Regions from separate parts of the Paenibacillus sp. FSL F4-0122 genome, predicted to be linked through region 1. Evidence: a T-box and tRNA genes for the amino acid it is inferred to sense, from the RefSeq annotation. Region 1 holds a T-box; the other holds one or more tRNA genes.
The links. A T-box is a leader RNA that pairs with one kind of tRNA and senses whether it is charged. The one in region 1 lies ahead of pheS (phenylalanine--tRNA ligase subunit alpha), so its partner is inferred to be a tRNA-Phe.

Region 1 (11,280 bases):
AGGCAGGTGAAGCTGGTGAAGCGATTATCAAGGAAGATATCGTATCTCCAGTAAACGGTGAATTGTTGGATATCACAGAGGTGCCAGATCCAGTATTCTCCCAAAAAATGACGGGCGACGGCTTCGCGTTTCTATCCGAAGATGGGAAAATTGCTTCACCGGTTTACGGTAAGGTATTTAACGTGTTCCCGAGCAAACATGCCATCGGTATTATGTCTGACGGAGGCAAGGAAGTGCTCGTTCATATTGGGGTTAATACGGTTAAGCTTAAAGGTCAAGGCTTCACGGTATTAGTTGAAGAAGGCGATCTTGTAGCGGCTGGGCAACCGATTATGGAAGTGGATTTAGAGTATGTAAAAGCACATGCACCTTCTGTAATCTCACCTGTTATTTTCTCGAATTTACCAGAAGGCTCTTCTGTAACATTGAAGAAGCCGGGTAAGGTTTCTATAGGAGACCAAGACATCATTACGATTCAGTAAAAGTGCAAGGGCCGATGCTTCTTTGTTCATACAAGGAAGCGAAGCTTTCACTATAAATTTAAAATACTCTAATAACAGAAAGCGAGTTGGATAATATTATGCAAAAAACATTCAGAATTGTCGATGAAGATGGAATTCACGCACGTCCAGCAACTGCCTTGGTAAATACAGCGACAAAATTCAAAGGTACAGAAGCATTTGCAGAAGCTAAAGGTAAAAAAGTAACTTTGAAATCCATTCTTGGCGTATTGTCATTGGGTCTTGAAGCTGGAGATACTTTGTCTTTGATTACTGAAGGAAGCGAAGAAGCAGAAGCTTTGAACGCTCTTCAAGAAGTAATGATTAAAGAAGGGCTAGGGGAAATCCATGAATAAGATTTCAGGAATCGCGGCTTCAGCAGGGATTGCAGTAGCCCGTGCTTTTATCCTGAAACATCCGGATTATACGATTACGAAGACAGGTATCAGTGATACTGAAGCAGAAGTCGCTAAGTTGAATGATGCACTCGCCAAATCAAGAGTGGAGCTGCAAACGATTAAAGAGCGTACTTTGGCAGAGCTGGGGGAGAAAAAGGCTGAGATTTTCGAATCACATCTGCTTATTCTTGATGACCCAGAGCTGATCAATCCTGTAATTGATAAAATCCGTGAGGAATCGGTTAACGCGGACTATGCGCTAAACGAAGTGGCTACGCAATTCATAGAGATGTTTGAAAATATGAAGAGTGCCTATCTGCAGGAACGTGCAGCTGACATGCGTGATGTTACCAAGCGCTTGCTGAACCACCTGCTGGGCATTCATTATGTAAGTCCTGCAGAAATCAGTGAAGAAGTAATCGTGATTGCTCAAGATCTAACACCATCGGATACAGCACAGCTTAATCGTAAGTTCGTTAAAGGCTTCACAACGAACATTGGTGGACGGACTTCTCACTCTGCAATTATGGCACGTTCTTTGGAAATTCCAGCGGTTGTTGGAACTAAAACGGTTCTATCAGAAGTGAATTCTGGCGATTTGGTGATTGTCGATGGTCTGAACGGAGACGTTCTGATCAATCCTAGCGAAGCTGAAGTGGAAGAGTACACTCGCAAGCAGGAAGCTTACGACTTGCAAATCGCAGAATGGAAGAAACTTCGCGACGAACCAACAGTATCAGCAGACGGTAAACATGTTGAGCTAGCTGCCAATATTGGTACACCAAATGATGTGAATGGTGTAATTGAGAATGGTGGCGAAGGTGTAGGTCTGTACCGCACTGAGTTCCTTTACATGGGTCGCGATAAGCTGCCTTCTGAGGAAATCCAATATAACGCCTACCGTACTGTACTTGAGAACATGAAGGGTAAGCCGGTAGTCGTACGTACCCTGGATATCGGTGGCGATAAAGAGCTGCCTTATCTGGACCTTCCGAAGGAAATGAATCCTTTCCTTGGTTTCCGTGCGATCCGTCTGTGCTTGGATCGTCAGGATATTTTCCGTACTCAACTACGCGCATTACTAAGAGCAAGTGTTCACGGGGATCTTCGCATTATGTTCCCTATGATAGCTACGCTTGGTGAATTCCGTGCTGCGCGTGATCTTTTGCTCGAAGAGAAAGCTAAGCTTCGGGAAGAAGGTAAGGAAGTATCAGACAACATTCAGCTCGGCATAATGGTTGAGATTCCATCAACTGCTGTACTGGCTGACCAGTTTGCTAAGGAAGTTGATTTCTTCAGTATCGGTACGAATGATCTTATTCAATATACAATGGCTGCTGACCGTATGAATGAACAGGTATCTTACCTGTATCAGCCTTACAATCCAGCCATCCTGCGTTTGGTCAAAAATGTAATTGATGCAGCCCATGCAGAAGGTAAATGGACAGGGATGTGTGGTGAAATGGCTGGTGACGCAACAGCTATTCCGCTGCTACTGGGTCTTGGTCTTGACGAATTCAGCATGAGTGCAACTTCCATTCTGCCAGCGCGCAGTCAAATTTCTAAATTGTCGGCTGCCGACATGAAGGATTTGGCTGCAAAAGCTTTGCAGCTTGGCACGGCTGAAGAAGTAGCTGCACTTGTTCAAAGTATCGCTAAGTAACTTTTTACGCATGCATTAATCCGTTTTAGCGTTCTACTGTTTTCCAACTACTATTGCCGACTTCCGATGGCTGGAGGTCGGCTTTTTTATGTTTTTTAATCTATAATTTACTTTAATTCGACCTCATTTACTGTTCACTGTTTATTTTCTTTATTGCGCAGATGTCTATACCGATAGTATTAGTAATGAGCATAAAGTCGATAAGGAACCCAAACCTATAAATATGTCGTACATATAATAGTAAGGATCCATAGAAAGTTTATACTCCATTTGCCGACTTGCAGCGCTGTGCAAGTATTAATATGTAATTAATTGGTAATATATGGACTTATAAGCAACCCCACAGGTTAGGTGGGGAGCCATAGGATGGTGTTAATTCATGAGTAAAAATTATATAAATGCAGAATTGATGATGGAAGTCTATGAGGGTAAGGATTTAGGCTTGACGTATTCAACGGAGTACAGTGTCTTTAAAGTCTGGGCACCTACGGCTCTTGCTGTGTCCCTTGTCCTGTACGAAACAGGTGGTTATCGACTGAATGCTGAGTCACATAAGAGTGTTGTGGACAGTGGTCGAATTGTATATATGCAGCGTAGTAATGGCGGAGTCTGGCAGACCAAGTTATCAGGTGATCTAAAAGGGAAATATTATATGTACCGTGCTGTTTTTGCAGATGGTAATGTGACAGAAGCAGTAGATCCTTATGCAACAGCCGTATCAGCTAATGGTTTAAGATCGGCAATCGTTAATTTGCAGGATACGAATCCAGAACATTGGGATCAGGATGTAGCGCCTCCGTTACAGCATCCTGCCGACGCAGTGATTTATGAACTGCATGTTCGTGACTTTTCCTCACATGAGAGCTCTGGTATGTATTATAAGGGTAAATTCAAAGCATTTACCGAATTTGGATTAAAGGATCCGGCAGGAAATACAGTGGGGATTGATCATCTGGCTGAATTAGGGATTACCCATGTTCATCTGATGCCGGTATTTGATTTTCAGACCGTGGATGAGCTGAAGGTGGTTAATCGGGGTTCCTCCATAGCTAATGTGGACTACAATTGGGGGTATGATCCCCAGCATTATAATGTACCTGAAGGATCTTACAGCACCGATCCTGCCAATCCTGGCTTGCGGATCCGTGAATTTAAAGAGATGGTGCAGGCCTTGCACAGCCGCGGGATCGCGGTAATTATGGATGTCGTTTACAACCACACTTATGCTGTGGAGAATGGACCTTTTGAGCCGCTTGTCCCAGATTATTTCTATCGCCGCGATTTTATGGGACGTTTGTCGAATGGCTCCGGGGTTGGCAATGAGCTGGCTACAGAACGTCCGATGGTCCGAAAATTTATTAAGGACTCCCTATCTTATTGGGCTGCGGAATATCATATCGATGGTTTCCGGTTTGATCTGATGGGTCTGATGGACAGTGTTACCATGCGGGAGATTACGGAAGAGCTCCGTCTAGAAGTGAATCCGAATCTGTTGCTTTACGGTGAACCTTGGACGGGTGGAGATTCTCCGCTGGCCACTAAAACGCTAAAAGGTGTACAACGGGGCAAGGGTTATGCTGTCTTCAACGATAACTTTCGTTCAGCGATCAAAGGGGATAGTGATGGCTTCGGAAGAGGGTTCGTGACAGGCGAATACGGCAAAGAAGGTGCTATTGCAGCCGGAATTAAAGGAGCAATTCATGAGTTTACGGACTCGCCTGTGGAATCTGTGAACTATGTAACTGCCCATGATAATTTGAATTTATGGGATAAGTTGCTTATCGTTCAAGGGGGGAGCCAGAAAGCTGATTTTCCGGTAATCGCCAACATGGATAACGAGGATCTGGAAGATGCAGTGGCCCTTGCCAATCCATACGTGAATGTAGATCCGGAGAACATTCTCGGTAATGAAACTGTACGTCGTTCCTTGCTTGCTAACGGAATTATTCTGACATCGCAAGGGATACCTTTCCTGCATGCTGGAGATGAGCTCCTGCGCAGTAAATTTGGAGATCATAACAGCTACCGAAGCGGTGACGCGATCAACTCGATCCGCTGGAATATGAAAAGCGTATTTAAGCCCGTATTTCAATATTATAAAGGCCTGATCGAGCTGCGGCGCACACATCCGGCATTTCGTCTGCATGGCCGCCAGGAAATTGAACGTTCGTTGGAATTTCTGCGATGTGATGGCGGAATAGTATCGTATCTTCTTAGAGGCCATGCAGGAGGCGATCTTTGGAACAATATAACCGTTATCTTCAATGCTAATAATGATCGAATGACGGTGGCTCTTACTGAGATTTCTAACGGGTGGAGTATAGTAGTAGACCATACCCATGCAGGTACAGAAGCCCTCCGCAGGATCGAAGGCAATGAGGTAGAGGTGGAAGGGTTGTCGATGATGGTCCTTTATGATGAATGTGGTGAGCCAGCCCCACGCTCTAAAATCATCGAAATACACTATGAACGCCCAGATCGGAATTACCAAGGCTGGAATCTTTGGGTTTGGGATACAGGAATCCAGGATGGACAATGCGATTTCCGTTATATGGAGAACGGGCGTGCAGTAGCCCGCATCGAAGTGCTGCCAGATACCCAATCCATCGGATATATTTTGCGGCTTAATGATTGGGAAGAAAAAGATGGAGACGGAGACCGCTTCATTGATTGTTCTACGAATGGAGAGTTAACCAAGGTCTTAGTCCGGGATCGTGAACAGGAGATTGATGGAATTTCAGAGGATCATCTTCGGTTAAGCAGTTAGTGGCAATACAAAAAAAAGCTGTTTCAGGGTTGATTGTATCCTGAGACAGCTTTTTATTTGGTTTTATGGTTTTACAATGGTCTGGTCAGCAAACTCTTCGTCCACAAGCTCATAGTAAAGATTGGCTTTATTGCCACCATGGTCTTTGGAGCGGTACATCGCCAAATCGGCGGCACGCAGCAGTTCATTGATACTGCTTCCATGTTCAGGAAATAAAGCTACTCCGATACTCGCGGAGGTGTGGAAGCTGGACCCGTTATCAACAGACCAAGACTTATTGAACAGTTTAAGTAACCGCTGCAGCGTTTCATCAAGCATCTCTGGAGAAGTGAATCGATGCAGTACAACTGCGAATTCATCTCCGCCGATCCGGAAGGCCTGACCTATTCCTTTGACTGTATGCTGAAGTTCACGGGAGAGGAGCTGAAGAAATTCGTCTCCAGCCAGATGGCCTAAGGTATCATTTAGCTGCTTGAATCTGTCACAATCCAGCAGGGCCAGTGCAATTTTTTGCTTCCGTTCTCCGGGTTGTGTGATAAGGTTCTCCATATACATTTTGAAATGAGCCCTGTTGGGAATCGCTGTTAAATGATCATAGAAGGCTAGCTTATGTAGTCGTTCTTCGTATTGTTTTCGCTGGGTAATTTCTCGAGATAACAGCATGAATTGTGCTGGGAATTTACGGCTGCCGAGAACAGGTGACACCTTAGTTTCAAGCCATACCCATTGGCCTTCTGCTCCGCGCATGCGCAGTTCTGAAATGCGCGGGGTTCCCTGAACCACGCTCTTTAATTTAGCCCAGGCAATCTCCGGTTCACGTATGTAGTTGGATAACGGATCTCCTTTTTTAGGCACATAGCCTAGAATACTGGAGTGTGAGGGGGAAGCGTATAGAATCAACCCGTTAGGATCCGTCAAAATAATGAAATCAGACATGGTTTCACCGATTAGCTGATAAAGTGTTTGTTCTTCCAGCATTTCATTCTGGAGCCAGATGATTTTGCGTCCAAGGTAAATAATGACCAGGAGAAACACAAGTAAGAGGAGCGAATATAGGGAGAACAAAGCGCTTTTTTTATCCTTAAAACCGTCCGTTACTTGCAAGGCGTAGTTGCCAATCAAGTCCTCTGCTTGATCGAGATATGCTCTAGCTTCATTGAATTGCGAGTTTAGGGTGAGCGCAGAATATGAATCCGGATTCCAGCTACTCTTCGTCCGTTCCGTTATTAGCGTATGCCCTGAATTTTTCCACATGACAATAGTAGTTTCAAAGGAGCGCAGCTCGTTTTTTAATTCGGAAAGGATAATTCCACTTTGTTTCATATCACTGTAAGTTTTTTTTATACCGTTGATATTTGCTCTTGCTAGACTTATTCGTTCCTGCGCTTGAAGATTATTATCTATAAACTCCTTAGTGAACTGTTCACCTTCTGCGGCTGTTAGGTTTGGACCCATTGCGATTTGCAAGGCTACAGCAGCTTGATGCAGATCACGATCGGCGCTTAGTATGAGCTTAGAGTTCTGATATATATCATCATAAAGAGAATCTGACAATCTATTAATAGTGTGATTTAAATAGAGGAGCGAGGACACGCTGATCCCGACCAGAAGGACGGAGATTGCAGCGAAGACATAGAATAGTTTGCGTGTTACCTTAAATTCGAAGAACCCTGCCACAGTCATCTTCTCCCTGTATAAGATGATTAAGTAAATCTATTGCTGCTTAAGTAGAACCTGCAGAAGTCAATCTATGGTCAGGCGTAATTTAAATCAGTCACTGATGTTTGAAGGTGCTTTTGGAATAAAAGAGGTGTTGTATACATAGTGGGAAAACATAGGAAAGTGTACGTGTGAGTAAATGGTAGTTTCTAGTATATCAAGTATATAGGACGTGCTGCTTATAGAGCAATCTTTACTCATAATAATCCAAAAGACAAAATTTAAAGTTTAATGTATGGGCCTATTGAATTATCTATATTCAAACCGATGGATCCTATTACCCCACTCGATCATAAATGATACGGCTTACAGCTGCTGAAAAAAACTGCCCTTAGTCATAATGACTACAGGAAAGCTAATCATTCATTATTCGTTACGCAGTGCGTGAATGGGGTGAAGTCGTGCGGCTTTGTTCGCAGGCATCATTCCAAAAATCACGCCTGCCCGCCCCGATGCCAATCCAGCTTGTCAAAACGACAGATTTTGCATATAATAAAGAGACATATCTCTTGTAGTAAAGAGATACCTGACAATTAGCATGAATTGTGAAATGCAGTGATGGAGAAGAGTACACAGTGCCTGACTTACAGGGAGGAGACGCCGCGGATTGAGAGCGTTTCTAAGAAGCAGAGCTGTCGAAGTTCACTCCGGAGCAGTTCCCTGAATTCCTTAAGCTGTCTAATAGGGAAGGGTAGGGGATACCGGTCACAGACCGTTATTTCTGTATAAAGTGAGATAGGTATCTGTCCAGCCAAAAGAGGGAATGAAGCTCTTAAGGGGAACAGATCAGCTTGTCTAACAAGGGTGGTACCACGGTCTTTTCGTCCCTTACCGGGAGGAAAGGCCTTTTTTTGTTGAACTAGACAATGATTGAAGGGGGCTGTACACGGCCATGAAAGAGAAGTTGGAAGCATTGAAGGTTGAAGCGCTGGCTAAGCTGCAGGAGGTTATGGATCCGCAGGTACTAAATGATTTAAGAGTGAAGTATCTCGGTAAAAAAGGTGAGCTTACAGAGGTTCTGCGCGGTATGGGAGGACTTAGTGCTGAGGAGCGTCCGGTAATCGGGCAAGTGGCGAATCAGGTTCGCAGTGCTATTGAGGAGATTATCGGCGCGAAGCAGGAGGCTTTTCAAGAGCAGGAAACCCAGCAACGTTTGCAGGCTGAAAAAGTAGACGTAACCTTACCGGGTCGCCGTTTACAGCAAGGGGGCATTCACCCGCTTAGCAGAGTCGTACAGGAGATTGAGGATATTTTTATCGGCATGGGCTACCGTGTAGCTGAAGGTCCGGAAGTGGAGACCGATTATTATAACTTTGAAGCTCTAAATCTGCCTAAGAATCACCCGGCACGTGATATGCAGGATTCTTTCTATTTAACAGATGACCTGCTAATGCGCACTCAAACCTCGCCAGTACAGATTCGTACTATGCAGGCTATGAACGGTGAAGCTCCTGTTAAAATCATCTGTCCGGGTAAAGTATTCCGCCGTGATGATGATGATGCAACGCATTCCTTCCAGTTCCACCAAATCGAAGGTTTGGTCATTGGAAGTAACATTCGAATGAGTGATCTGAAGGGCACCCTGCAACAATTTGTGCAGGAGATGTTTGGACCGAATACAGGCATTCGTCTTCGTCCGAGCTTTTTCCCATTCACTGAGCCAAGTGTTGAAGTAGATGTAAGCTGCTTCAAATGTGGCGGCGATGGCTGCAGACTTTGCAAGCAAAGCGGATGGTTAGAAATCCTTGGCGCCGGTATGGTGCATCCAAATGTACTGAAAATGGGTGGCTATGATCCTGCTGAATACAGCGGCTTCGCCTTCGGAATGGGTGTAGAGCGGATTGCAATGCTTAAATACGGCATCGATGACATCCGTCATTTCTATAGTAATGATATGAGTTTTGTGAAGCAGTTCAAGGGCGTTTAGTTATTGTGGTGCGCTGGCTGATAGTGGCTGGAGAATGGGTTTTGGAGCATCTGATTTCCTTGTAGGGACCGTCTTTAATAGTGTGTAGCTGAAATTGAGTGCACTTCATCCGTTCTCCCACAGGAAGCAGCACGAACGACAGTGAAATAAATACATCTGAAACATAAAGGAAGTGAGCGGATATGAAAGTATCAACCGGATGGTTGGCTGATTATACATCGATTGAAGGAGTAACCGCCAAACAGCTAGCGGAGAAGATTACCGCTGCCGGCATTGAGATTGACGGCGTAGAGCGCCGCAATAAAGGCATTTCCGGCATCGTAACCGGCTATGTGAAATCAAAGGAAAAACATCCTGATGCCGACAAGCTGAACGTATGTATCGTGGATGCGGGCCAAGATGAGGATCTACAAATCGTCTGCGGCGCAAAAAATGTAGCTGCAGGTCAAACTGTACCTGTAGCACTGGTCGGTGCTAAGCTGCCAGGACTGGATATCAAAAAAGCCAAGCTGCGCGGCGTCCTATCGCAAGGGATGATCTGCTCGGCCAAAGAATTGGGACTGAATGATAAATTGCTTCCAAAAGAGCAACAAGAAGGTATTCTTGTGCTGCCTGAAGGGACAGAGATTGGTCAGGATATTTCCAAGGTCCTCGGCTTAGATGACGAGATTCTGGAATTCGATCTGACTCCGAACCGTTCGGATTGCCTCAGTATGATTGGTGCTGCTTATGAAGTAAGTGCGATTCTTGGGCGTGAAGTTAAATTGCCTGATCCAAAAAGCGAAATTATTGAGATCAGTGGTCCTGCTGCGGATTCCATTTCCGTCAAGATTGAAGATGAAGAATACTGCAGCCATTATGCAGTTCGTTATATTGCAGGTGTTAAACCTGCACCATCACCGCTGTGGATTCAGAATCGTCTGATGGCTGCTGGGGTTCGTCCAATTAATAATATCGTGGACATTACCAATTACGTGATGCTGGAATATGGACAGCCGCTGCATGCTTTTGATGCAGATAAAGTGCAAGGTGGAGAACTCGGCGTTCGTCTTGCCCATGAAGGTGAAGTTTTGGTTACACTTGACGGTCAAGAGCGTAAGCTAGAGCCGCAAATGCTCGTTATCGCTGATGGAGTTAAAGCTGTAGGTCTGGCCGGAGTAATGGGTGGACGGGATACAGAGGTTACTGCTGAGACGGTAAACCTTGTTCTGGAATCTGCTAAGTTTGATGGTGGTACGATTCGTAAAACCTCGCGTCAATTGGGACTTCGCTCTGAAGCCTCCCTTCGTTTCGAGAAGGAAGTGGATCCAAGTGCAGTTATTCCTGCATTGAACCGTGCAGCAGTGCTGATTGCACGTTATGCTGGCGGATCGGTCCATGAAGGCATCGTGCAAGCAGGAACTGACGCTGTTCAAGAGAAGGTTCTCACCTTGTCCTTAGAGAAACTGAATCGTTATCTGGGAACGGATTTGTCCTTGCTGGAAGTGAAGACATTGTTTGGCCGTCTACACTTCAAATGCGGAGATACCGCACAAGGGCTGATTGAAGTTCAAGTCCCAACCAGACGTGGCGATATCAGCTATGATGTTGATCTTATTGAAGAAATTGCCCGCCTGTACGGATATGACAATATTCCAACGACTCTAATTGAAGGAATTACAACGCCAGGAGCACTAACTCACAAGCAAGCGCTCCGTCGTGAACTGCGCCGCTTATTGTCACATGGCGGTTACCAAGAGGTGATGGGTTACTCCTTCATCCAGCCGCAACAAAGCACAATGTTCCCTGCGTTATCAGAAGGAGCAGTAGCGGTGAAGCTGGCTATGCCGATGAGTGAAGAACGCAGCGTACTGCGTACCAGCCTTCTTCCGCAACTATTGGATATTGCCAGCTACAATACCAATCGTCGTCAAAGCGACTTGGCATTGTTTGAAATCGGCAACGTCTTCTTCACGGATGAAGAACAGCTGACTCGCCAACCACGCGAACTGCCAGTGCTGGGGCTGTTGCTTAGCGGAAGCTTAACAGTGAAGCAATGGAATGTTTCGGCACAGCCTGTGGACTTCTTTGATTTGAAGGGTGCGCTGGAAACGGTATTTGCTCATTTAGGGCTGACTGATAAAATCGTCTATGTGGGAGACAGTCCAGAAGGATTTCATCCTGGGCGTTCCGCATCGGTATATTTACTCGGGAACGAGGGCCGTGTGAAGATCGGAACGATGGGGCAGATTCATCCGGATCTGCAAAGACAGCTGGATCTGGTGGATACTTATGCGGCAGAAATTTTATTGCAGCCGTTATATGAA
Region 2 (11,280 bases), 1.8 Mb from region 1:
TATGGAAGAGCAAATCGGGCGTCCTAGCAAAATTCTGGCTACAGGGGGCTTTGCCCGCTCCTCAGTATGGCGGCAGATGATGTCTGATATTTTTGATCAAGAGGTCATCATTCCGGAGAGTATCGAAAGCTCCTGCCTCGGAGCAGTAGTGCTTGGACTTTACGCAACGGGCCGCGTGGACTCCTTCGATGTTGTATTCGACATGATCGGCTCAACTTACCAGCATGATCCGATTGATGAACATACCAAAGTGTACAAGCAGCTGCTGCCGATTTATATTTCCGTCTACCGTAGTCTGGAAAGCCAGTATCAAGCTATTGCGGAGTTTCAGCGGGAACAAGCTGGAGAATAGAGCAAAAAATAAAAAGCGCCGGTCAACCCGCACATACGGGAGACCGACGCTTTTATATTACCTAGCAGTAAACTATGCGCTTTGGGAACCTGTTTTAGCTTTCTTTGGTGCGCCTGATCCGAAAATAATCCAAGACGCAGGCACATACCGGAAGACGAGAGCCACTGCCAGCCATGAGACCAGCAGCGCAACAAGCCATCCTCCTGCAATCGCTGCGATGTACGCAAGAGAACCCCCGTGAAACGGTAATTTTCTATAGAAATACAGCAACATAGGGTGTAATAGATAAATCCCGAAGGAGCATGCTCCCACGGATACCAAGAGTCTTGTCAGCAAGCTTCGACCCGCTCCATAGAGCAAGAAGGAGATTTGCAACAGCACCACACAAGAGAGTAGCGCATGTAGATTAGAGAAACCCTCATACCATAAGCTGTTGATGACAGTTTTTTTCGTGTAGTTGTTAAACCATAGCTCAACATGAACAACCCCTGATACAATCCATAACAACCACAACGTAATCCAAACCGGACCTTTACCGGCGCGCCAGCCTTCACGTGAAGGCACTAGCCATTTTTTCAAAGAAGAATAATACACCGCAATCCCAGCACCCAGCAGGAAATACGAGAAATAAGTAATCGCCAGACTCCCCTTGGATAACTGCCAATACCCGTGATTGGTCATGTATTTATTCAGCAGCACAAAACCCCACTGTAGTAATAACCCGATCAGCGGCGCCCAAGCCGCCAGATGACGAACCTTTTGCAAGCACCACAAAATAAGCGGAAATAACACGTAAAACTGAATAATGATAATAATATAATACAGATGCGTATATGCCGTTCCTGTCCATAAATACTTCCATAGCTTAGAAGCCATCTCCCCCGGAGGTAAGCCCCAAGTATTTCCGGCATTCATTTTTAACGCAAAATACAGCAGCGAAAACACTACATAAGGCACAATAATATAAAGCAGCCTTCTAGAGTAGAACTTTCCTAGCGTTTTGCCACCCAGCGGACGGTCAATATAGTTATAGAAGAGCACGAACCCACTCAAAAATATGAATGAAGGTACGGCGAACTGGCTGAATTTATTAATAAATAAGAACGGATGAAACATGTTTGTGCCTAGTGTCTCCGCCAACGTTCGTGAAGTAGCATGAATAGCCAGCACTGCAAAAATAGCAATCGCCCGAAAAATATCCAGCTGCGGAATTCTTTCTTTTTGTCTCATAATCTTTCCTCCTGTTAAGCTCCGCATCGAAGTGATGCCTTTTTAACCAAGTATTATGAAGGCTACCTCCCCACGTTTAAGCGTGTGCGTGTATGAGACCTTCTTTTAACGTTATTTCTCCTGCTGCACGAACCCCTTTGCCCGTTCCTCAGGGATATAACCTGACTTTTCCTGCGGACTGGACTCCAAAGAGCGAGGCACGCTTCCAAAAATAATCCATGAACCCGGAACTCGCCGGAAAGCAAACTGCACAATAAGCCAGCTCCCTCCCAGTGCGACCACAAGCCCTCCGTAGATGAACAAAACATATGTTAGCGACTCTAGGGGAATATGATATCTGAACCTGCGATATACCGCCAGCAATAGCGGATGAATCAAATATATCGCAAAGGAGAGTTCACCCAAACGAGTAAAAAAAGCAACAATCCCGCGAGGAGCCTTACGATAGATCAGAAATGTAGCATACAACAGAACCAATGCTGATAACATCGTATGGACATTCCATAATAGCTCGTACCACAACGAATCCGTCCACACCCCAAAATGGCGGGCCACATACCATAGCTGCACATGGATAAAGGCTGCAATTAACCACCCGCTCACTAACAGGGCAGTCCATCCTTTTTGCTTGGCAGTTAGCTGCCTCCATGGCTTCATCAGCCACGTCTTCACCTTCTCAAAGTGAATCGCGATATAAGCGCCCATCATATAATAAGCCAGATAAGAGATCGCCAAGCTCCCTTTTTCAACAATGTGCAGTTCGTATTTATTCCAGAAAATAAACCCCCACTGAAGTGCCAATCCGAGTGGAATCGCCCATTTTATTAAAAAGCGGGAACTCTGGAGTAGCTTAAGCAGTACTGGAAAAAGCAAATAAAACTGAATGCTGATAAATACAAAATACAAATGCGCATATGCGGAACCTGAGAATAACGCTCTAATAAAGCTGTACAGGTTGCCACCGAGGTTCTGGGTCAATCGTCCGTTCACATATAAGGTTAGTGCGTAATAGCCCATAGAGGCTAGCAGATAAGGCAATAAAATATACTTTAATCGACGACGGTAGAAATTAATAATCAAGCTGCGTGTCACAGGGCACCCATAATAATTATAAAACAATACAAAGCTGCTCAGAAAAATAAATGAGGGCGTACCGAATTTAAAGAAAATGTTGATCCAGTTCAGCCAGTAATAATAAGGTGAATGCAGTGCCTGCTCTCCAGCGGCAAAAGATGAGGAATGCACATGCAATACGCCTAAGATCGCTAATGCTCTGAAGATATCCAGCTGGGGCAGCCTTTCCTGTCTCGCAGTGTTCATATTATATTCCTCTTCTCTACTATGATGGTTGTTCATAGAGACGCTAAGCGGAATGTGGAAACTGAAAATACCAGGAAGCCTGCACCTGCTGATTTTACATTCTGATATTTGAAGCTGAATGCCTAGCGTGGGATTCGCCTTATCACTAACGCTAATTATATCGAATGTATCTGTTCTAAAAACTTAAGAAGAACTTAAAGTTTCCTTAATAATCTTCTCTAAGACGCAAGAAACCCTGCAGAACCTGCGCTAAAAAAACGCAATATGTAACTGCAGGGTTAAAAAAGCATCGTTTACACTTGTTCCGCATGTTCTTCCGTTGAAGAGGGGCGCAGCTCTCGCAGTGGATTGCCCCCGACAAAAGAGCCAGCTGCCACATTTTTGTGCACCACGGAGCCAGCAGCTATAACTGCCCAATCTCCAATGGTTACACCGGGAAGAATCGTTGTATTCGCGCCGATCAATACATTTTCACCGATCACCACTTCGCCCAGGCGATATTCCTTGATCAGATACTCATGCGCTAGAATCGTCGTGTTATAACCAATAATAGAATTCTCACCTACCGTTATTTTCTCCGGAAAAAACACATCCACCATTGCCATAAGACCAAAAGCCGTGTGTTTACCAACTTTCATCCCCAGCATCCGTCGATAGATCCAATTCTTTAACGGTAGAATCGGACAATAGCGGGCAATCTGAATAAAAATAAAGTTGCGGACACCCTTCCAAGGGCTGACCGTACGGTAAATATACCAAAGTGAGTTATGACCTTCTACTGGATAACGGGTTACGTTTCTCACGATTCATTCGTTCCTCGCTCCATAATTTCTATAATATCCTTCATGTTATGGATGATAAAGTCCGGATCATACTTGCGGAGCGTATCCTCGCCCTTCAAAGACCAAGATACTCCAACAGCGTATACACCGGCAGCTTTGGCTGATTGAATATCAACCGCACTGTCACCTATCATTAAGGTTTTACGAGGATCAACGCCAAGGTTTTTGACCGCTGTCAGAACGGGCTCCGGATGTGGCTTTGGTTCAGTAACATCGTTCACAGTCACAATCGTATCCATGTACTTAAGCAAATCGAACCTTTCCAGAGTCTTGATCGTTGTTGGACGGATCTTAGTAGTTACAATCCCAAGTTTGATCCCACGACTCGAGAGCTCCTCAATGGTCTCCTTTACAAGCGGGAAGGACCGCACTAACTCATCATGATGCTCATTATTATAAGAACGATAGGACTTTTCTAACGTACCATTTACATCCTCTAGTCCAGAGAATACTCTCATCTGTTGCTGAAGGGTTGTTCCCATATGCGGAATTATCTCTTCTCTGGTCAGTGGAGCCAGACCATTGTCCTTCAGCGCGTACATAAATGAACTAATGATTAGCTCATTCGTATCGACAATCGTTCCATCCAGATCAAAAAGAACGCATTCTATCATAAGTTTTACTGCTCCTTCTTATCTCCATCCGCTGGCTGTCCTTGCTCAGGTTGTGTTCCTTGACGAGTTTTCTGCGGTGTATTTACTGCGCTTTCTGGCACTACAGTATCTGCTTGGATCAGTTTAGTACATACGATAGGGTCAGAATAATGTGCTTTAGGCTCTCCGGTTACTCTGCGAATAACGATTAATAATATAGCTGCCACAATAATCAGTAGAGAAAGCAGCTGAGAAATACGAATATTACCATAGGCAGGATCCAGATATCCTTGTTCAAAACCTAACCATTCCATCGGACTCCATAAGCCATTTATAAACGAAGCCAGTCCTGCACTTCCGTTAAAAGCTAAACTGTCAGTACGCACAGCCTCGATGAAGAACCGACCGATGGAATACCATATAAAGTAAGACATGAAGATTTCTCCAGCACGTACAAACTTCTGACGACGGAGAACCATCAATAACGCAATCCCTAGTAAGCTCCAAAGAGATTCATACAGGAAAGTCGGATGATGAAAAGCATCCCCTATGTACATTTGATTAACGATGAAGTCAGGTAAATGCAGTTTATCCCGTAAAAAAGATTCCTCAACTACGCTGCCGTATGCCTCTTGGTTGACAAAGTTTCCCCAGCGGCCAATCATTTGACCCGCCAGTAGTCCAGGTGCGCAAATATCAACAATACGCCAGAAAGGGTAACCCTTATAACGGAAATAAATAATTCCGCAAATAATCGCTCCTATTAATGCGCCGTAAATGGCGATGCCGCCATTCCAGATCTTAAAGACGTCTATCAGATTATGCTTATAATCGTCCCATTTAAAAGCTACAAAATAAATCCGTGCCCCTATAATTGCCGAGGGTACACCCAGTAGCAGCATATCCATAAAGAATTCTTGCGGGATTCCGAACCGTTTGCCCTCGCGGATCGCAAGAAATAATCCCGCGAGTGCACCGACCCCTAGTATTAACCCGTACCAGTGTACAGGCAGTGATCCAATTGAGAATACAATAGGATCTATTGCTAATGGGAACATTGTCTCACACTCCTAATCGAGATCGTCCATATCCTCAGATATGGTCGCAGTTAACTTATTCGTAAACTGCAGGGCTGCATTAAAGCCCATTTGCTTCAGGCGATAGTTCATCGCAGCAACCTCAATAATAACGGCAAGGTTACGTCCTGGACGTACAGGAATGGTTACAAGTGGAACATCGGTATCAATAATCCGCGTCGTTTCCTCATCAAGTCCAAGCCGGTCATACTGCTTGTCTTGCTGCCAAGCCTCTAATCTAACGACAAGTGTAATCCGTTTATGATTACGGATAGCACCCGCACCAAAAAGTGTCATTACGTTAATGATACCTACTCCGCGAATTTCCAACAAGTGACGGATCAACTCAGGGGCTGTACCATGCAGCTGGTTATCTGAAGTCTGGCGGATTTCCACGGCATCATCAGCGATCAGTCTATGTCCACGTTTTACAAGTTCAAGGGCTGTCTCACTCTTACCAATACCACTACTACCAGTAATCAGCATACCTACACCATATACATCACAGAGTACACCATGAATCGTTGCTGTAGGGGCTAATCTCCCTTCTAAGAAGCTCGTCAAACGGCTGGAGAAAATAGTCGTAGCCATCGAGCTACGAAGCACAGGAAGTCCCTTTTCATTACTTATATCAATTAACTCCTGTGGTACATCCAAACTACGGGTAATTACGATACAAGGGGTATTGTCATTACAGATTCCACGAAGCCTACTTTTACGTTCAGCTTCAGGCAGCATGGAGAAGAATGCGAGTTCTGTCTTACCTAATAGTTGAACACGTTCTTCCGGATAATATTCGAAATAACCAGCAATCTCTAGTCCAGGGCGATTCAGGTCATCTACCGTAATAGGTCGCTTTAGACCTTCCTGGCCGGAAATAACCTCTAATTGAAAATGTTGTACCAATTCAGATACTTTTACTTTCTTAGCCATGTAAATTCGTCCTTTCGTCACCTGCGGTATATGTCCGCTTACTGCGTCCGGTTGACAGCGATCTCATTACAATTCCGGAGGTAATTCTCCTGCTATCTTAATTGATAACGCTTGTGAATGCAATCTTAACGCCTATCCATTACGACCCTAATTAAACAATAAAGCCACCCTTTCGGGTGGCTTTATCAAGAGAGAAAAGATCCTGCGATCTTATCCCAACAGAATGTTAACTTCGGATTCTTTATCGAAGAAGTGAACTTTGTTCATATCGATAGCCAATTTTGGCTTGCTGCCTTCGCGAGTAGTGGAACGTCCATCTACACGAGCGATTACAGTAGATTTACCAAGGCCGCTCAAGTAAAGGAGCATTTCGTGACCAAGGTTTTCAGTTACATCAACCAATGAAGTAAAGATTGTGTTCGGGGAAGCTTCCAAGAATACTGGCTCTTCATGGATATCTTCTGGACGAACGCCCATAATTACTTCTTTGCCAATGTAGCCTTTGCTGCGGATGATTTGAGCTTTTCCGCCTGGTACTTCAACATCAAGGTTCTCAGCACGGAAACGGACAGAACCGTTTGCTTCGGACAAAGTACCATTGATAAAGTTCATTGTAGGGGATCCGATAAATCCAGCTACGAACAGGTTAGTTGGTTCATTGTACAACTCTTCAGGGGAAGCAGCTTGTTGAATGATACCATCATACATAACTACGATACGGTCACCCATTGTCATAGCTTCTGTTTGGTCATGCGTTACGTAGATACAAGTGGTTTCAAGGCGTTTAACCAGTTTAGTGATTTCAGCGCGCATTTGACCACGAAGTTTAGCATCCAAGTTGGAAAGAGGCTCATCCATCAAGAAGACTTGTGGATCACGTACGATAGCGCGTCCCAAAGCGACACGTTGGCGTTGACCACCGGAAAGTGCTTTTGGTTTACGATCTAGCAAATGCTCGATATCGAGAATTCTAGCAGCTTCACGTACTTTCTTGTCGATTTCATCTTTCTTCACTTTACGAAGTTTCAAACCGAAAGCCATGTTTTGGTATACGCTCATATGCGGATACAGGGCGTAGGATTGGAATACCATCGCGATATCGCGGTCTTTAGGTGCAACGTCGTTGACTACACGATCGCCAATGTACATTTTACCTTCGGAGATTTCTTCCAGACCAGCGATCATACGCAAAGTTGTGGATTTACCGCAACCGGATGGTCCAACCAATACTAGAAATTCCTTATCTTTAATATCAAGATTGATATCCATTACTGTTGCTTTATCTGAACCCGGGTATTTTTTGAAAATATGCTCTAAACGTACGCCTGCCATTGTATTTCCCCCTCGAGTTAATTATTGATTAATTGAAAAATTCTTTTTTCCTTGTACATTTATATTACCCTAGACGGGACACGGTGGCTATTTGTAACGTTCACAAAAAACCTATTTCCTTTTCGTCACTTTATACAAAAGCATAGTAAGCTTCACAATAGCAGCGTCCCCAAAGCTACGCACATCCGCACCAGTCTCCTGTTTGATCTTGTCCAGACGGTATAAAAGCGTGTTGCGATGAATATATAGCTTCTTGGCTGTTTCACTCACATTACAATCCATCTCAAAAAACGTCTCCAGGGTCATCAGCATCTCTTTATCCGATAATACGGAAGAATAGTCGCCAATCTGTCCAAGTAACTGTTTACGCCGTGCATCAGGAATGCTGTTAACCAAACGTTCCAGATGCAGCTCCCAAGGTAAATGAATATATTCACCCACTTGGAAAATACGTCCAAGTACAATAGTCTCCCTCAGCAAGGCCACGGATCCCGTCAATCCCTTAACAGGAACTATAGCCGGAGCTACAGCCAAATGGAATACACCTACCCATTCGCTGGCTATCAGTTCGTGTAAGCCCATGCTGGTCTGAGCCAGAATTTCATCTACACTCTCTTCTTCCTCATCCTTATCATCTCCGCCCGTGAGTAGTTCCTTCCGGGCCAATATTAACCATTCTTTTTCTTGAAGAGGTATAAGCAGAATTTCATTCTCAAAATAGCTGCGCAGCAGCTTCATTAAGGAACGATAAGTGATCTGCGGGCTATGTGCATTCTCACTGCTAAGTAGGAATGGAACCATATCTCCGAATAAACGTCCCTTTAGAGCCATCTCATCGGGTATCTCAGAGTCATTTTTCTCTTGCTCCAGTTCGGTGTTCAACCAGGTTCCCAGCTGCCGAGCCTCCGCTTCCCCTTCTTCTCTAACCCCAGTAGCTTTTAGTGCAATTGCAAAGTTTCGAACCGCATAATTCACTAATTGAATTTCCAAAGAGTTAAGTCCATCCAATTCCACCCAGACAGCGGTTACACGTCCATCAGTCTCATATAATGGTGCCCAAAGATGACCCTCATGGATTACCGGCTGTTCCTGTGCTTCCAATCCCATGCTAAAAAGAGAAGCTGAATGTTGCCTCCCTAACTGCTTGATTCCGGTTTTCTTTCCGGTGAGCTGCTCTAACTTTTTCCGCAATGTTTCGCTATCCATAGTCACCATACTCCACCACTTTTGCTCTTTTCGCCTATTTTAGCATATTCTCTAATATTATGTTAATCACTACAGCAGCGCGCTACTATAATACGACATAAAAACACAAAAAAAGCCACCACCCTAAGGTGATGACTTTCTGTTTGGGATGAGCCATGAAGGACTCGAACCTTCGACACCCTGATTAAAAGTCAGGTGCTCTACCAACTGAGCTAATGGCTCATAAATGGTGGGGGATGATGGATTCGAACCACCGAACACGTACGTGAGCAGATTTACAGTCTGATGCGTTTGGCCACTTCGCTAATCCCCCAAAAAAGGTGGCTCGGGACGGAATCGAACCGCCGACACGAGGATTTTCAGTCCTCTGCTCTACCGACTGAGCTACCGAGCCATAAGATTACATGACAATTAAGCGGAAAAGTCTTACACTTCCCACTCATTTTGTGGAAAAAATGGCGGAACCGACGGGATTCGAACCCGCGGTCTCCTGCGTGACAGGCAGGCATGTTAGGCCAACTACACCACGGTTCCGCATTAATTAAAAATGGTGCCGGCGAGAGGACTTGAACCCCCAACCTACTGATTACAAGTCAGTTGCTCTACCAGTTGAGCTACACCGGCACGGTGTAAAAGCAATTCTAAAAAGATGAAAATGGTGGAGGCTGAGGGGATCGAACCCCCGACCCTCTGCTTGTAAGGCAGATGCTCTCCCAGCTGAGCTAAGCCTCCAGGTATTATGGTAGCGGCGAAGGGGATCGAACCCCCGACCTCACGGGTATGAACCGTACGCTCTAGCCAGCTGAGCTACACCGCCACAATAATTAGTATTGCTATGGATTGAAAATGGCGGAGAGAGTGGGATTCGAACCCACGCACCGCTTACGCAGTCTAACCCCTTAGCAGAGGGTCCCCTTATAGCCACTTGGGTATCTCTCCAAACGATATCAGTACCACAGCAATCCAAACAGGAATTTGACTCCCTGAAAACTGAATCCGAAACAAATCTGCATTCTAAGTATAGGATAAGCCCTCGACCGATTAGTATTGGTCAGCTCCATGCATTGCTGCACTTCCACCTCCAACCTATCTACCTCGTCGTCTTCAAGGGGTCTTACTAATTGGGAAATCTCATCTTGAGGGGGGCTTCACGCTTAGATGCTTTCAGCGCTTATCCCGTCCGTACGTAGCTACCCAGCCATGCTCCTGGCGGAACAACTGGTGCACCAGCGGTACGTCCATCCCGGTCCTCTCGTACTAAGGACAGCTCCTCTCAAATTTCCTGCGCCCACGACAGATAGGGACCGAACTGTCTCACGACGTTCTGAACCCAGCTCGCGTACCGCTTTAATGGGCGAACAGCCCAACCCTTGGGACCTACTTCAGCCCCAGGATGCGATGAGCCGACATCGAGGTGCCAAACCTCCCCGTCGATGTGGACTCTTGGGGGAGATAAGCCTGTTATCCCCAGGGTAGCTTTTATCCGTTGAGCGATGGCCCTTCCATGCGGTACCACCGGATCACTAAGTCCGACTTTCGTCCCTGCTCGACTTGTAGGTCTCGCAGTCAAGCTCCCTTATGCCTTTGCACTCTGCGAATGATTTCCAACCATTCTGAGGGAACCTTGGAACGCCTCCGTTACTCTTTAGGAGGCGACCGCCCCAGTCAAACTGCCCGCCTGACACGGTCCCCGTACCCGATAAGGGTACTAGGTTAGAACCTAGATACGATCAGGGTGGTATCCCAACGGCGCCTCCACCGAAGCTTGCGCTCCGATTTCTACGGCTCCCACCTATCCTGTACAGATCGTACCCAAATTCAATATCAAGCTGCAGTAAAGCTCCATGGGGTCTTTCCGTCTTGTCGCGGGTAACCTGCATCTTCACAGGTATTAAAATTTCACCGGATCTCTCGTTGAGACAGCGCCCAAGTCGTTACGCCATTCGTGCGGGTCAGAATTTACCTGACAAGGAATTTCGCTACCTTAGGACCGTTATAGTTACGGCCGCCGTTTACTGGGGCTTCGGTTCATAGCTTCGGGTTACCCCTAACCACTCCCCTTAACCTTCCAGCACCGGGCAGGCGTCAGCCCGTATACTTCGCCTTGCGGCTTCGCACAGACCTGTGTTTTTGCTAAACAGTCGCTTGGGCCTTTTCACTGCGGCCCCCTCGTGCTATTCACACTACCGGGGCACCCCTTCTCCCGAAGTTACGGGGTCATTTTGCCGAGTTCCTTAACGAGAGTTCTTCCGCGCGCCTTAGAATTCTCTTCTCGCCTACCTGTGTCGGTTTGCGGTACGGGCACCTTCTCCTGGCTAGAGGCTTTTCTTGGCAGTGTGAGATCATGACCTTCGCTACTATAATTTTCGCTCCCCATCACAGCCCAGCCTTAACGA

Region 2: it encodes a tRNA-Phe, which carries the amino acid that the T-box ahead of pheS (phenylalanine--tRNA ligase subunit alpha) is inferred to sense. The anticodon was not compared.

The regions. Positions count from the first base shown of each region.
Region 1 is NZ_JBBODI010000001.1:426,075-437,354, reverse strand. Features, by position in the region: gene ptsG (glucose-specific PTS transporter subunit IIBC) at 1-482, shown strand, start outside; gene MHH49_RS01820 (HPr family phosphocarrier protein) at 581-856, shown strand; gene ptsP (phosphoenolpyruvate--protein phosphotransferase) at 849-2,561, shown strand; gene pulA (type I pullulanase) at 2,941-5,328, shown strand; gene MHH49_RS01805 (sensor domain-containing diguanylate cyclase) at 5,392-7,005, opposite strand; T-box leader at 7,594-7,879, shown strand; gene pheS (phenylalanine--tRNA ligase subunit alpha) at 7,940-8,974, shown strand; gene pheT (phenylalanine--tRNA ligase subunit beta) at 9,157-11,280, shown strand, end outside.
Region 2 is NZ_JBBODI010000001.1:2,178,141-2,189,420, forward strand. Features, by position in the region: gene gntK (gluconokinase) at 1-352, shown strand, start outside; gene MHH49_RS09180 (acyltransferase) at 425-1,582, opposite strand; gene MHH49_RS09185 (acyltransferase) at 1,694-2,902, opposite strand; gene MHH49_RS09190 (acyltransferase) at 3,196-3,705, opposite strand; gene ppaX (pyrophosphatase PpaX) at 3,702-4,358, opposite strand; gene lgt (prolipoprotein diacylglyceryl transferase) at 4,364-5,395, opposite strand; gene hprK (HPr(Ser) kinase/phosphatase) at 5,408-6,346, opposite strand; gene MHH49_RS09210 (ABC transporter ATP-binding protein) at 6,557-7,678, opposite strand; gene MHH49_RS09215 (PucR family transcriptional regulator) at 7,790-8,884, opposite strand; tRNA gene MHH49_RS09220 (tRNA-Lys) at 9,034-9,106, opposite strand; tRNA gene MHH49_RS09225 (tRNA-Tyr) at 9,112-9,197, opposite strand; tRNA gene MHH49_RS09230 (tRNA-Phe) at 9,206-9,278, opposite strand; tRNA gene MHH49_RS09235 (tRNA-Asp) at 9,341-9,418, opposite strand; tRNA gene MHH49_RS09240 (tRNA-Thr) at 9,433-9,508, opposite strand; tRNA gene MHH49_RS09245 (tRNA-Val) at 9,541-9,616, opposite strand; tRNA gene MHH49_RS09250 (tRNA-Met) at 9,625-9,701, opposite strand; tRNA gene MHH49_RS09255 (tRNA-Ser) at 9,732-9,823, opposite strand; rRNA gene MHH49_RS09260 (23S ribosomal RNA) at 9,906-11,280, opposite strand, start outside.